Regions from separate parts of the Streptomyces sp. NPDC091280 genome, predicted to be linked through region 1. Evidence: riboswitches for the same ligand, from Rfam matches in the RefSeq annotation. Region 1 holds a riboswitch; the other holds the start of a gene.

Region 1 (7,235 bases):
CAGCGCCTGCCCGTCCTGGTGCCGGTGCTTGCGCACACCGACGTCGACCTGCGCGAGCGCGTCCAGGCCCACCAGGTGCAGCGCGTCGACGAGCATGCCCAGTTCTACGCCGTAGCCGACGGGGAACGGCAGCTGCTCCAGCAGCGAGCGGCGGGCCGCGTACTCACCGCCCAACGGCTGGACGAATCCGGCCAGTTGGGGCCAGTGCATGTTCAGCAGCGGGCGGGCCATCAGCTCGGTGACCCGGCCGCCCTGTCCGGCCGCGCCGGCGAGCGGGCGGTCGTACATCGCCTTGACGAGGTCGACGCCCGGGTCGGTGAGCAGCGGGCCCACGATGCCGGTGACGAAGTCGGAGGAGAACTCCTTCAGGTCCGCGTCGACGAAGCAGACGATGTCCCCGCTCGTCACCAGCAGGGAGCGCCACAGCACCTCGCCCTTGCCGGGCACGGCGGGGATGCGGGGCAGGATGTCGTCGCGGTGCACCACCCGGGCGCCCGCCGCGGCGGCCACCTCGGAGGTGCGGTCGGTGGACCCGGAGTCGACGACGACGATCTCGTCGACGAGGGGGACCTGCTGCATGAGGTCGTGCCGGATGACGGCGACGATCTCGCCGACCGTCGCCTCCTCGTTCAGCGCGGGCAGCACGACGGAGACCGACTGGCCCGTGCGGTGCTTCGCGGCCAGGATCTTGTGGAGCGGCCGGTCGGTCAGGGACCAGGAGCGGGTGCTCAGCCAGTGCTCGACTTCCTTCAGCACGTTGCGCGGCTCCTCTGCGTTCCATCTCGCGGTTCGGACGGCTCACTCAACTGTCCTGGCCTTCGGTTACAGTCTTGAACAACGCTGATGACCATTACATGTCCGAGGCCGTCGGCGAGACAATTGCATACACAACTGAACACCGCTCATCCAGAGGGGCAGAGGGATACGGCCCGTTGAAGCCCCGGCAACCCTCCAGCCGGTCTTGTCGCATGTACACGTACATGTGCCGAGGCTCCCGGCTCGGGAAGGTGCCAAATCCGTCTCACGGCGAAACGCGTCGTGAGGAAGATGAGGAAAGGGCCTCGCCTCCATGGCTGCGCAGACTGTCGCAAGCACCACGAACACCGCGAACACTGACACCGGCTCCGCGAACGCCGTCGATCTCGGCCCCGCCACCGCGCTCTCCTGCCGCGAATGCGGCCACCGCGTCCCGCTCGGCCCGGTCTTCGCCTGCGAGGAGTGTTTCGGCCCGCTGGAGATCGCCTACGACTTCTCGGGCTACGACACCGAAGAGCTCCGCAAGCGGATCGAAGCGGGCCCCGCGAACATCTGGCGCTACGCGTCCCTCCTGCCCGTCCCCGCCGACGTGGCGACCAAGCCGAACATCAACCCCGGCTGGACCAAGCTCGTCCAGGCCGACAACCTCGCCCGCGCACTGGGCGTCGACGCCGGCAAGCTGTTCGTCAAGGACGACTCCGGCAACCCGACCCACTCCTTCAAGGACCGTGTCGTCGCGCAGGCCATCGAGGCGGCCCGCGCCTTCGACTTCACCACCCTCTCCTGCTCCTCCACCGGCAACCTCGCGGGCGCCGTCGGCGCCGCCGCCGCCCGGGCCGGCTTCCGCTCCTGCGTGTTCATCCCGCACGACCTGGAGCAGGGCAAGGTCGTCATGGCCGCGGTCTACGGCGGCGAGCTGGTCGGCATCGAGGGCAACTACGACGACGTGAACCGCTTCTGCTCCGAGCTGATCGGCGACCCGGCCGGCGAGGGCTGGGGCTTCGTCAACGTCAACCTGCGGCCGTACTACGCGGAGGGCTCCAAGACCCTGGCGTACGAGATCTGCGAGCAGCTCGGCTGGCGGCTCCCGGACCAGCTGGTCGTGCCGATCGCCTCCGGCTCGCAGCTCACGAAGATCGACAAGGGCCTCCAGGAACTGATCAAGCTGGGGCTCGTCGAGGACAAGCCGTACAAGATCTTCGGCGCCCAGGCGGAGGGCTGCTCGCCGGTGTCCGTGGCCTACAAGGCCGGGCACGACGTGGTCCGCCCGCAGAAGCCGAACACCATCGCCAAGTCCCTCGCCATCGGCAACCCGGCGGACGGGCCCTACGTCCTCGACATCGCCCGGCGCACGGGCGGTGCGGTGGAGGACGTGGACGACGAGCAGATCGTCGAGGCGATCAGGCTGCTGGCCCGCACCGAGGGCATCTTCGCCGAGACGGCGGGCGGGGTGACCGTGGGCGTGACGAAGAAGCTGATCGACAACGGCCTGCTGGACCCGACGCTCACCACGGTCGTGCTGAACACCGGCGACGGCCTCAAGACCCTGGACGCGGTCGCCGACACCGGCCTCACCGCGACCATCCGCCCGAACCTGGACTCCTTCCGAGAGGCTGGCCTCGCATGAGCGTGACCGTCCGCATCCCCACCATCCTGCGCACCTACACCGGCGGCAGGGCCGAGGTCGCCGCCGAGGGCGCCACCCTCGCCGAGGTCATCGGCGACCTGGAGAAGAACCACACCGGCATCGCCGCCCGCGTCCTGGACGACCAGGGCAAGCTGCGCCGGTTCGTCAACGTCTACGTCAACGACGACGATGTGCGGTTCGAGCAGGGGCTGGAGACGGCGACTCCGGACGGGGCCGGCGTCTCGATCATTCCGGCCGTTGCCGGGGGTTGATCGTTACCCTCGGTAACGTAGATTACCGAGTGTTCATCGAATTGCCTCTTCCGCGAGAGAAGCGGAGGGGGCAATTCTCTATGGTTGAGCACGGTACAGTTGGGGAACGCGCTCCATCCCGCATGCCGAACGCATATGAGTACCGGCTCCTTGTGCGACGAGAAGTAGCCAAAGTGTGTGGCTCTTTTGCGCCTTATGTGCCCTTTATCGGGCCCGACTTGCCCTGAAGTCGGACGAATTCTCCGTAAATTCCCGACCGGTCCTGCCCGGAATTCTCGTCGGATTGACCTGTTGCAGACGGCAGTTGGACGGATACATTCGGCCGCGGTCGACGCGTTCCGGCGCACGCCCCCAATCCTGTGGGGGGTGAGGTCTGACCCGGATCCGCGAAGTGCGGATCCGTGCAAGGGCCAGTAATAGGGGAGTTAGGCATGGCTCAGGGCACCGTCAAATGGTTCAACGCGGAGAAGGGGTACGGCTTCATCGCGGTCGACGGTGGTGCGGATGTTTTCGTCCACTACAGCGCGATTCAGATGGACGGCTACCGCACCCTGGAAGAGGGTCAGCGGGTCGATTTCGAGATCTCGCAGGGTCAGAAGGGGCCGCAGGCGGACATGGTCCGGCTCGCGACCGGCTGAAGCACGCGCCGACGAACAGCAGCGACGTTCTTCGTTCCTCACCGAAGGGCTCGTACTCCTGGGGGGTCACCTCCTGGGGTACGGGCCCTTCGGCGTGCGAGCCTCCTGGTCGGGGGTGCCAGTACTCGGGAGCCGCTTGCACTCGACCATGCCGAGTGCTAATCATTGGCGTTAGCACTCTGAAGGTGAGAGTGATAACGAAGGATCGGGTCGGTGAGGCCCGCAGGCCAGGTGGCGCAAGGAGCCACGGGGCAGGCGAGCCGTCCGTCGCGGGCGCCAGCGCGGTCCGGAGCAATCCACCCCAGTCCGGGAGGACCACTTCACATGGCCAAGATCATCGCGTTCGACGAGGAGGCGCGGCGAGGCCTTGAGCGCGGCATGAACCAGCTCGCCGACGCCGTCAAGGTCACCCTCGGCCCCAAGGGCCGCAACGTCGTCCTTGAGAAGAAGTGGGGCGCCCCCACGATCACCAACGATGGTGTCTCCATCGCCAAGGAGATCGAGCTGGAGGACCCGTACGAGAAGATCGGCGCCGAGCTGGTCAAGGAAGTCGCCAAGAAGACGGACGACGTCGCCGGTGACGGTACGACCACCGCGACCGTCCTCGCCCAGGCCCTCGTCAAGGAAGGCCTGCGCAACGTAGCCGCCGGCGCCAACCCGATGGCCCTCAAGCGCGGTATCGAGAAGGCCGTCGAGGCCGTCTCCGGTGCCCTCCTTGAGCAGGCCAAGGACGTGGAGACCAAGGAGCAGATCGCTTCGACGGCCTCCATCTCCGCCGCCGACACCCAGATCGGCGAGCTCATCGCCGAGGCGATGGACAAGGTCGGCAAGGAAGGCGTCATCACCGTCGAGGAGTCGCAGACCTTCGGTCTTGAGCTGGAGCTCACCGAGGGCATGCGCTTCGACAAGGGCTACATCTCGGCGTACTTCGCGACCGACATGGAGCGTATGGAGGCCGTCCTCGACGACCCGTACATCCTGATCGCGAACTCCAAGATCGCCAACGTCAAGGACCTGCTCCCGCTCCTGGAGAAGGTCATGCAGTCGGGCAAGCCGCTGCTGATCATCGCCGAGGACGTCGAGGGCGAGGCCCTGTCCACGCTGGTCGTCAACAAGATCCGCGGCACCTTCAAGTCCGTCGCCGTCAAGGCTCCGGGCTTCGGCGACCGCCGCAAGGCCATGCTCGGCGACATCGCCATCCTCACGGGCGGCGAGGTGATCTCCGAGGAGGTCGGCCTCAAGCTGGAGAACGCGACCGTGGACCTCCTCGGCCGCGCCCGCAAGGTCGTCATCACCAAGGACGAGACCACCATCGTCGACGGCTCCGGCTCCGCCGACCAGGTCGCCGGCCGGGTCAACCAGATCCGCGCCGAGATCGAGAACAGCGACTCGGACTACGACCGCGAGAAGCTCCAGGAGCGCCTGGCCAAGCTCGCCGGTGGCGTCGCCGTCATCAAGGCGGGCGCGGCCACCGAGGTCGAGCTCAAGGAGCGCAAGCACCGCATCGAGGACGCCGTCCGCAACGCGAAGGCGGCCGTCGAGGAGGGCATCGTCGCCGGTGGCGGCGTCGCGCTCATCCAGGCGGGCCACGTCTTCGAGAAGCTGGAGCTCGACGGCGACGAGGCCACCGGTGCCGCGATCGTGAAGCTGGCCCTTGAGGCCCCGCTGAAGCAGATCGCCGTCAACGCCGGCCTCGAAGGCGGCGTCGTGGTGGAGAAGGTCCGCAACCTCACCCCGGGTCACGGCCTCAACGCCGCGTCCGGCGAGTACGTCGACCTGGTCAAGGAAGGCATCATCGACCCGGCGAAGGTCACGCGTTCCGCTCTGCAGAACGCCGCCTCCATCGCCGCGCTCTTCCTCACCACCGAGGCCGTCATCGCCGACAAGCCGGAGAAGGCCGCGGCCCCGGCCGGCGGCGGCATGCCGGGCGGTGACATGGACTTCTGATCGACCCCTTCCGGTCGGTCAACGGTCTTACCGAGGGCGGTACTTCCTGCTTCTGGCGGGGGGTACCGCCCTCGGGCGTGTCCGGGATCACAGGCCGAGGGGCGGGACGGCCGGAATGACGGGCTTGGCCCGGAGGTTGTTGTTGACGCATGATCAATGCATACGCACATACCGTCCGGTACCCCGTGCCTGGTAGTCCGAGGAGCCCTCACACGTGTCTACGACCGCCCCCGCCTCCCGAGCGGCCGAAGTCCTCGCCCGCCCCATCGTCCTCAACGGCCTGACCGTCCCGAACCGGATCGTGATGGCGCCGATGACCCGGCAGTTCTCCCCGGGCGGCATCCCCGGCGAGGACGTGGTCGGGTACTACTCCCGCCGGGCCGCCGCGGGCGTCGGCCTGATCGTCACCGAGGGCACCTACGTCGGCCACGAGTCGGCCGGGCAGAGCGACCGCGTCCCGCGCTTCCACGGCGCGGAGCAGCTCGCGGGCTGGGCGAAGGTCGCCGAGGGCGTGCACGCGGCGGGCGGCACGATCGTGCCCCAGCTGTGGCACATCGGCATGGTCCGCGAGCAGGGCCAGCCGCCCTTCGCCGACGCCCCCGCGGTCGGCCCGTCCGGGCTGCGCATCGGCAGCGACGAGGTCACCGGCACGGCCATGACCCAGCGGGACCTGGACGACGTCATCGGCGCCTTCGCCGAGGCCGCCGCCGCGGCCGAGCGCATCGGTTTCGACGGCGTCGAGCTGCACGGCGCCCACGGCTACCTCCTCGACCAGTTCCTGTACGCGGGCACCAACCGCCGCACCGACGCCTACGGCGGCGACCCGGTCGCCCGCACGAAGTTCGCGGCGGAGATCGTGGCCGCGGTCCGCGAGACGGTCTCCCCGGACTTCCCGATCATCTTCCGCTTCTCCCAGTGGAAGCAGGACGTCTACGGCGCCCGGCTCGCCGAGACCCCGGAGGAACTGGAGGCGATCCTCACGCCGATCGCCGCGGCGGGCGTCGACGTCTTCCACGCCTCCACCCGCCGTTACTGGCTCCCCGAGTTCGAGGAGACCGGCTCCGACCTCAACCTCGCGGGCTGGACCAAGAAGCTCACCGGCAAGCCCACCATCACCGTCGGCTCGGTCGGCCTCGACGGCGACTTCATCAAGGGCTTCCGCGGCGAGGGCGCCCCCCTCAAGGGCATCGACGACCTCCTCGACAGCCTGGAGCGCGACGAGTTCGACATGGTCGCGGTGGGACGCGCACTGCTCCAGGACCCGGAGTGGGCGGCGAAGGTCCTCGCGGGCCGGGTCGACGAGCTGGCGCCGTACGACGCGGCGGCGCTGGGCTCGCTGAGCTGAGCGGGTTCCAGCCGTCGGGCGGGGGGTACGCCAGGGGTTTCGGGTGTGCGTACGGTGATCGTATGACTTCCCTCAGCCGGGTGGCCACGGTCGCCGATCTCGACGCCATCGTCGCCACGTTCACCAGCGCCTTCCTCCATGACCCCGTCTGGGGGCCCGCCTTCCCGGACGAGGGCAGGCGGGCCGAGCAGGCGGCCGTGATGTGGCGGGTCTACGCCGGCTCCGCGCTGCGCTACCCCTGGACGCTGGTGACGCCGGACGTGGAGGCCGCGGCGATCTTCATCCCGGCGGGCGGGGTCGAGCTGACCGAGGCGGAGGCGGCCGGGCTGGAGGGGCGGCTGGCCGAGGCCGCCGACGCCGGCACCGCCCGCGCGATCATGGCGGTCGGGGAGCAGTTCGAGGCGGCGCATCCCGACGAGCCGTTCTTCTACCTCACCATTCTCGGTACGCACGCCGACCACCGGGGCAAGGGGCTGGGCATGGCGCTGGTGCGGGAGGGGCTGGCCCGGATCGACGCGCTGCCCGCGCCGGCCCCGGTCTATCTGGAGTCGACCAACCCGGCCAACAACAAGCGGTACGAGAGCGTCGGTTTCGTCGCCCGCGACGAGATCGTCACCGCCGGCGGCCAGGTCGTCACGACGATGTGGCGT
Region 2 (7,235 bases), on a different contig from region 1:
TGAAGCCGACCTGGAGCCGCCCTCGGGACAGCACGTCGGCCAGTGCCAGGTCCTCGGCCAGCCGGAACGGGCTCTCGTAGCCGATCGGGATGACCGCGGTCCCCAACTCGACGCGCTCGGTGCGTTGTCCGGCCGCGGCGAGGAACACCGCGGCCGAACCGACGCCGTGTTCGAGGTGCCGCTGCCGGATCCAGGCGCCGTCGTAGCCCAACCGCTCGCCGTACTCGAAGAGTTGGAGGGTCTCCTCCAGGCCCGTGTAGGGGTCGTCGTCGGCGAAGTTGCCCGGGGTGAGAAAGGCGAGGGAGGTGATGCTCATGCGGTCCGCGTCCTCAGGTCGTGGTCGGTCCGTCGGCCGGGGATCGCCGCGAGCAGTTCGCGGGTGTATTCGTGCTGGGGGTGCGTGAACAGGTCCTCGGGGGCGCCGGTCTCGACGACACGGCCGGCCCGCATGACCGCGACCTCGTGCGCGATCTGCCGTACGACGGCCAGGTCGTGCGAGATGAACAGGTAGGCCACCCCGATGTCGGCCTGCAACTCGGCGAGCAGGTCGAGGACTTGGGCCTGGACGGAGACGTCGAGGGCGGACACCGGTTCGTCGCACACCACGAGATCGGGGGAGAGGGCGAGCGCCCGTGCGATGGCGACGCGCTGCCGCTGTCCGCCGGAGAGTTCCGCCGGGCGGCGGTCCAGGGTCGCGGCGGGCAGGGCGACCCGGTCGAGCAGGTCGCGGGCCCGGTCCAGCCGGGAGGCGCGGTCGCCGACCTTGAAGGCGCGCAGCGGCTCGGTGATGACCTCGCCGATGGTGAACCTCGGGTCGAGCGAGGCGTACGGGTTCTGGTAGACGAGCTGGGCGCGTCGGCGCAGTTGCCGGGCCTCGGCGCCCCGGGCGGTGGTGATGTCGGCGCCGTCGAACAGGATGTGTCCGGAGCTCGCGTCGGTGAGGCGGAGCACCAGGCGGGCGGTGGTGGACTTGCCCGAGCCGGACTCGCCCACCAGGGCCAGGGTCCGGCCGCGGTGGAGGGTGAGGCTCACGTCGTCGACCGCGCGCAGGGTCCGGGACTCGCCGCCCGCCCGGGGGAGCCTGAACTCCTTGACGGCGTTGCGGAGTTCCACCAGCGGCGTCGGGTCGGTGGCCGGAGGCGCGGTCGCCCCGGCGCGGGGGATCGCGGTCGTCAGGCTCGGCGCGCTGGCCAACAGGCGTCGGGTGTACTCGTGTTGGGGGTCGGCCAGCACCTCGCGGGTCGCCCCGGCCTCGACCACCCGCCCCTGGGACATGACGACGAGGCGCTGTGACCGGTCGGCGGCCACCGCGAGATCGTGGGTCACCAGCAGGATCGCGGTGCCCGACTCCTCGGTGAGGCTCTGGAGATGGTCGAGGATGACGCGTTGCACGGTGACGTCGAGCGCGCTGGTCGGCTCGTCCGCCACGATCAGCCTCGGCCGGGCGGCGATCGCGATGGCGATCAGGGCGCGCTGCCGCATGCCGCCGGAGAGTTCGTGCGGATACTGCCGGGCCCGGGTGGCCGCGTCCGGCAGTCCGGCCCGGTGCAGGATGTCGACCGCCTCCGCCGGCGCGGAGCGGCGGGTCGCGAGGCCGTGGATGCGCAGCACCTCGGCGACCTGCTCGCCGATGCGTTTGACCGGGTTGAGGGAGACCGAGGGGTCCTGGGGGACCAGGCCGATCCGCGCGCCGCGCACGGTGCGCAGTTCCGCCTCGCTCAGCGTGGTGAGGTCGTGCCGGCCGAAGCGGATCGTGCCCGCGTCGATCGTGGCGTTGGCCGCCAGGAGCCGGGTGATGGCATGCGCGGTGGTGCTCTTTCCGGAGCCGGACTCGCCGACCACCGCGGTCACCTCGCCCGGACGCACGTCGAGATCGACGTCCCGCACGGCCGGTACGGTGCCGCCGCGGGTGCGGTACGACACGGACAGGCCGCGTATCTCCAGCGCGGCGTCCGCGCCCGCGCCGGGGTCCGGGTCGGTGCTCGGTGTCGTGCTCAAGTCCTCATCCGTTCCAGGTGTGTTCGGCGGGTGACCGGTCATGACTGCCGGGACCATTCGCCGTCCAGCGCGCGTGCGACGCGGTTGGTGGCCAGCACGGTCGCCGCGATGGCGAGGCCGGGCAGCGCCGTCAACCACCAGGCGTTGGCGAGGTAGTTGCGGCCGTCCGAGATCAGCGTGCCCCATTCCGGTGCCGGTGGCGGGGCGCCGTAGCCGAGGAAGCTCAGGGCCGACACGGCGAGGATCGAGGAGCCGAAGTCGAGGGTGGCCAGGACGATCACCGGACCGGCCGCGTTGGGCAGGACGTGCCGGCCGAGCACCGAGTACCAGCGTGCCCCGCACGAGCGCGAGGCCTCGACGAAGACCGCCTGCCGTACCCGCAGCACCTCCGCCCGGGTCACCCGCGCGAAACCCGCCACGCTGGCGACACCGACGGCGACCGCCACCTTGACCGTGCCGTAGCCGAGCGCGGTGACCAGGGCCAGGGAGAGGAACAGTGCCGGGATGGAGAGGAGCACGTCGACGAAGCGCATCAGTACGTCGTCGACCCAGCGGCCCACGAAGCCGGCGACCAGCCCGATCAGGCTGCCGACGACGAAGGCGACCGCGACCGCGATGAGGGTTGCCTTGAGGGAGAGTTGGGCGCCGTGGACGACCCGGGAGAACACATCGCGGCCGAGTTCGTCGGTGCCGAACCAGTGCGCGCCGCTCGGGCCCCGGAAGTTCTGCGAGGGTATCCCCGCCAGCGGGTCCCGGGAGGTGAACAGGCCGGGCCGGAACGAGGCCAGCACGACCAGGACCAGGACGAGGACGGAGAGCAGCAGACCGGGACGGCGCACCAGGAACCGCAGGACCCGGCGCACCTCGACGCGGCGTCCCGGCCCGGACCCTGGCCCGACCGGCCGCGCGGGGCCGAGCGCGGCATCGGCGGGGGTGCCGGCGGCGGTGTCGTCGACAAGACCCTGACTCATACGGTGACCGCCTTCCGGCCCGAGGTCATCACGATCCGCGGATCGAGCAGTGGGTAGACGAGGTCGACGAGCAGGTTCGTCAGGACGAAGATCAGCGCGCCGAACACCACCACGCCCTGCACCAGCGGGATGTCCTGGGCCGTGACCGCGGCGGCCGTCACCCGGCCGAGGCCGTCGCGCGAGAACACCGTCTCGACGACCACCGAACCGGCGATCAACTGCCCGACCAGCAGGCCGACCACGGTGAGCGCGGGCAGGGACGCGTTGCGCAGGGCGTGCCGCAGATGGACGCGCCACCGCCCGGCGCCCTTGGCCCGGGCGGTCTCCACATAGGCCTGGTCCAGCGCGGTGAGCAGGCTCTTGGCCAGGACCTGTGCCACCTGCGCGCCGGTCGGGATCGCCAGCGTCAGGGCCGGCAGGATCAGCCCCCGCAGCCCGTCGTTGCCGAACGCGGGGAACCAGTGCAGGCGGAAGGAGAACGACTCGACGAGCAGCAGCCCCACCCAGAACGTCGGGACCGACACCCCCAACGGCGGCAGGGACAGCAGCAGTTGGCGCAGCCACCGACGCGAGGTGTAGGTCGCGACCACCGCCAGGCCGCCGCCGAGCAGCACGGCGAGGAGCAGCGCGGCGCCGGTCAGCTGGAGGGTCTGCGGCAGGGCGTCGGCCAGTGTCGAGGACACCGGCCGGCCCGTGGAGACGGAGTTCCCGAAGTCCCCGCGCACCGCCCGGCCGAGGTAGTCGGCGTACTGCGCCAGGACCGGCTTGTCGAAGCCGTACTCGTGGCGCAGCGCCGCCAGTTGGGCCGGGTCGACCGTCCCGGAGTCCATTCCGGCACTCGCCATCGCCGTGACCGGATCGCCCGGCAGGAAGTCGAGGACCAGGAAGGACACCGTGTAGGCGGCCCACAGCACGCCGACCGCCTGGGCGAGCCGTTTGATCGCGTAGCGGCGCACGGGTCAGCCGATCCAGGTGTCGTGCAGCTGGATCCGGCTGGAGGCGTCGAAGTTCAGGGCGTGCACCTTCTTCGCCACGCCGATCTGGGTCTGGAGCTCGACCACCGGCGCGTAGTAGGCGTTCTTGACGAGCAACTCCTGCGCCTGCTGCACGAGTTGGGCGCGCTTCGCGGTGTCCGTGGTGGCCGCCTGTCCGGTCAGCGCCGTGTCGAGCGGGCTCGCGGGCAGGCGGTAGAAGTTCGCCAGCTTGGTGGAGAAGGAGCTGCGCAGGATGTCGGGGTCGGCGCGGGTGATGTTGCTCCACGCCACGTCGAAGTCGCCGGACTGGAGGGTCGGGGCGAGCTGGGTGACCTGGAGCTGCTTGAGCGTCAGACCGATGCCGACGGCCTTCAGTTGCTGCTGGATCAGCTCCAACGCGGGCTGGTTCGTGGCCGAGTTGGGGATCCAGTCGACGGTGAGGCTCAGCTTCTTGCCGTCCTTCGTCCGGACGCCGTCGCTGCCGGTCTTCCAACCGGCCGCGTCCAGCAGGGACTTCGCCTTGGCCGCGTCGGTCGTCAGGTCCGAGGACAGGTCCGTGTAGTCGGGTGTGGTGTGCGCCAGGACGCTGGTCGCGGGCTGGGTCCCGGTCGGGAACACCGCGTCGGCGATCTGCTTGCGGTCGATGGCGAACCCGATGGCCTGGCGCACCCGCGCGTCCTTCAGGACCGGCCGCGAGTTGTTGAGCGCCAGCCCGAACACCACGCCCGGATTGGCCCGCCGCTGGAGGGTGACCTGACCGCCCTTGAGCGCCGCCTCGTTGGCCTTGCCGACGCTGCTGATCGCGTCGACCTGCCCCGACTGGAGACTGCCGGCCCGTACTCCCGCCTCGGGCACGACCTTGAAGACCACCTTGTCGAGGTAGGCCTCCCCGCTCTTGCGCCACAGCGAGGAACCCCACGCGTATCCGGTGCGCTTGGCGAGCGTGATCGACTGGTTCTGCACATACTGCTTCAGCACGAAGGGCCCGGAGCCGACCACGCCCTTGCTGCACTTCTCCTGCGGGCTCCGCTGCACGCTCGCCGACGACTCGATGCCCAGCGAGTGTGTCGAAGTGGCTTGCAGGAACTGGGCGTTGGGCTGCTGGAAGGTCACCTTCACGGTGAGCGGGTCGACCACGGTGGTGCTCTTGAGGCCGCTCAGATAGCCCTCGGCGAGGGTGCCCAGCGCGCCGAGCTTCGGCACCGCGTCGAAGTTGTCCTTGACCACCTGCGCGGTCAGCTTGGACCCGTCGCTGAAGGTGACACCCGATCTGAGATGGAACGTGAACGTCGTCGCGTCGGAGCTGATGTCCCAGCTCTTCGCCAGCCACGGCACGATCTTGCCGGTCTGGGGGTTTTGGTCGGTCAGCGAGTCGACGATCTGCCGCACCGAGTAGATGGTGTCGTTGCTGGCCACCTGCTGCGGGTCCACGCAACCGGCGTCGGAGCCCACCGCGAAGGTCAGCGTCCCACCGGACGTGGCCCGGCCGCCGGTGTCGCCGGCGCCACCGCCCCCCGATCCGCAGGCGGTCAGCAGGAAACTGGTGGTCACGAGAGCGGCCGTAGCCGCCCGTCGGGTGGTTCGGGAGACCGGATGTGCTGTCACGGGAGAGGTGCTCCTACTCGTGTCACCCCGTGCACACGGACCTGTGCGGAACGTGGCGGGGCGCGCGGACGGTATCGACCCCGGCGGGGTGGATCCGGTGGGGCGGGGAGGACGTGCCGGCCGGCACGGGACGCGCCCGCGCGCATGTCGACTCGTCGAAGAAGGGAAGGTGAAGGGGGAAACGGGGCTGTGCCGGAGAAACAGCGGTGACGGATGTCAGGCTCTGCGGCCGGACCTGGTCAGCTGTGACAGAGACAGCCGGCGCAGCGCTTCAGGTCGATGTGGCGCCGACGGGAGAGCCGGGAGAAAACCACGGCGTCGGGACAGGAGGCACTCAGGTCGTAGCTGTCGGGCACGCCGTCCTCCATGTCCGGGACCCCGGTCACGGGGTCGCGCGCTTGCAGAGTCGTCAGTGTCTCTGCCGGGCTTTCACCTGGAGCACCCCACCGCGTCGGAGGGTTGCCGGTCAGCCAGCCAGGGCTTGTTGCTGACACTCGATGCCACTGGAGATCGTAGGGAGTCGTCTCGCTGTGCGTCAATGCCGGGGCAGAGGTCCGGCGTCGGGGAAACTTCTGAACCTGCCGTCGCGCGGTCGCGGACGAGGCTCTCCCCGCCCTGCCCCCACGGCACTGAGTCGATCGCTCCCTCTTCCCGAACTGCCGTCTGCCGCCTGCCGGTTCACGGCCACCAGAGGACCCACCATGAAGCGCTACATCCTCACCGGCGCGCCCGGTGCCGGAAAGACCACGATCCTGCGCCGGCTGCGCGCGGACGGATTCGACGTCGTCGAGGAGGCCGCCACCGCGGTCATCGCCCACGAGCAGGCCGGGGGAGACGCCGAGCCCTGGACCCGGCAGGGCTTCGTCCGGAAGGTGGTCGATCTGCAGCGTCTGCGACAGGTGACGTCCGTGACGGAGGGCGTGACCCGGCAGGTCTACGACAGGTCTCCGGTGTGCACACACGCCCTCAGTACCTACCTCGGCCGCCCCGCGCCGGCCGCGCTGCTCGCCGAGATCGACCGGGTCACCCGTGACCGGATCTATGAACCGCAGGTCTTCTTCGTCCGCAACCTCGGATTCTGCGAGCCCACGGCCGCCCGCCGGATCAGCTTCGAGGAGTCCCTCGTGTTCGAGCGCGTCCACGAAGAGAGCTATCGGCGGTTCGGCTACGACCTCGTGGAGGTACCGGCCGGTGACCTGGCCGACCGGGTGGCGCTGATCGCGGACACCATCGCCCGACTCACCGACGACGTGTCCGACCGCGGGGCCTGAGCGGTGGTTCCGGGAGGGTGCGGTCACCGCAGCGGTCGACGCCCCCGGTCGTCCCACCGCTCGGACGCGTGGTGGACGCACCTTTCCGGGTGTGCTTTGATCCGGCCATGGACACAACTGGCCAGGCACACACGGTGCTGCTCGACCCGTTCTGGGTGAGCCGCCGCGCCGACCAGTTCGACGAGGTCTGTTGCTGATCGCCGTTCCACGGCCCCTTCCCCGCACCCCTTCGCTCCCTCGCAACCGGTAACCCCCGTACGGCCGTTGAGTCGCTGTGCGAGGAGACGCCGAGCGCCGTCCGCTCCCTCTTCGCGCTGCCCGACGACCCACGGGTGGTGACCGGGCACGTCGACTCGCGCCGCTTTCGCGGCTCCACGCGCACCGGTGCCGAGGACCGGCGGACGGCCCCGACCAGC

Evidence for each region. A riboswitch is a leader RNA that binds a small molecule or an ion and turns the genes downstream of it on or off. The one in region 1 is predicted to bind S-adenosylmethionine.
Region 2: it holds a riboswitch for S-adenosylmethionine, as region 1 does, so the genes downstream of both, ACIQPR_RS22420 (ABC transporter substrate-binding protein) here and thrC (threonine synthase) in region 1, are expected to answer to the same signal.

The regions. Positions count from the first base shown of each region.
Region 1 is NZ_JBIVUZ010000001.1:1,231,851-1,239,085, reverse strand. Features, by position in the region: gene ACIQPR_RS05730 (glucosyl-3-phosphoglycerate synthase) at 1-756, opposite strand, end outside; SAM riboswitch class I at 900-1,054, shown strand; gene thrC (threonine synthase) at 1,070-2,383, shown strand; gene ACIQPR_RS05720 (MoaD/ThiS family protein) at 2,380-2,655, shown strand; gene ACIQPR_RS05715 (cold-shock protein) at 3,087-3,293, shown strand; gene groL (chaperonin GroEL) at 3,618-5,240, shown strand; gene ACIQPR_RS05705 (NADH:flavin oxidoreductase) at 5,455-6,585, shown strand; gene ACIQPR_RS05700 (GNAT family N-acetyltransferase) at 6,648-7,235, shown strand, end outside.
Region 2 is NZ_JBIVUZ010000007.1:270,157-277,391, reverse strand. Features, by position in the region: gene ACIQPR_RS22440 (LLM class flavin-dependent oxidoreductase) at 1-316, opposite strand, end outside; gene ACIQPR_RS22435 (dipeptide ABC transporter ATP-binding protein) at 313-2,055, opposite strand; gene ACIQPR_RS22430 (ABC transporter permease) at 2,037-2,969, opposite strand; gene ACIQPR_RS22425 (ABC transporter permease) at 2,966-3,925, opposite strand; gene ACIQPR_RS22420 (ABC transporter substrate-binding protein) at 3,929-5,548, opposite strand; SAM riboswitch class IV at 5,938-6,050, opposite strand; gene ACIQPR_RS22415 (AAA family ATPase) at 6,250-6,819, shown strand.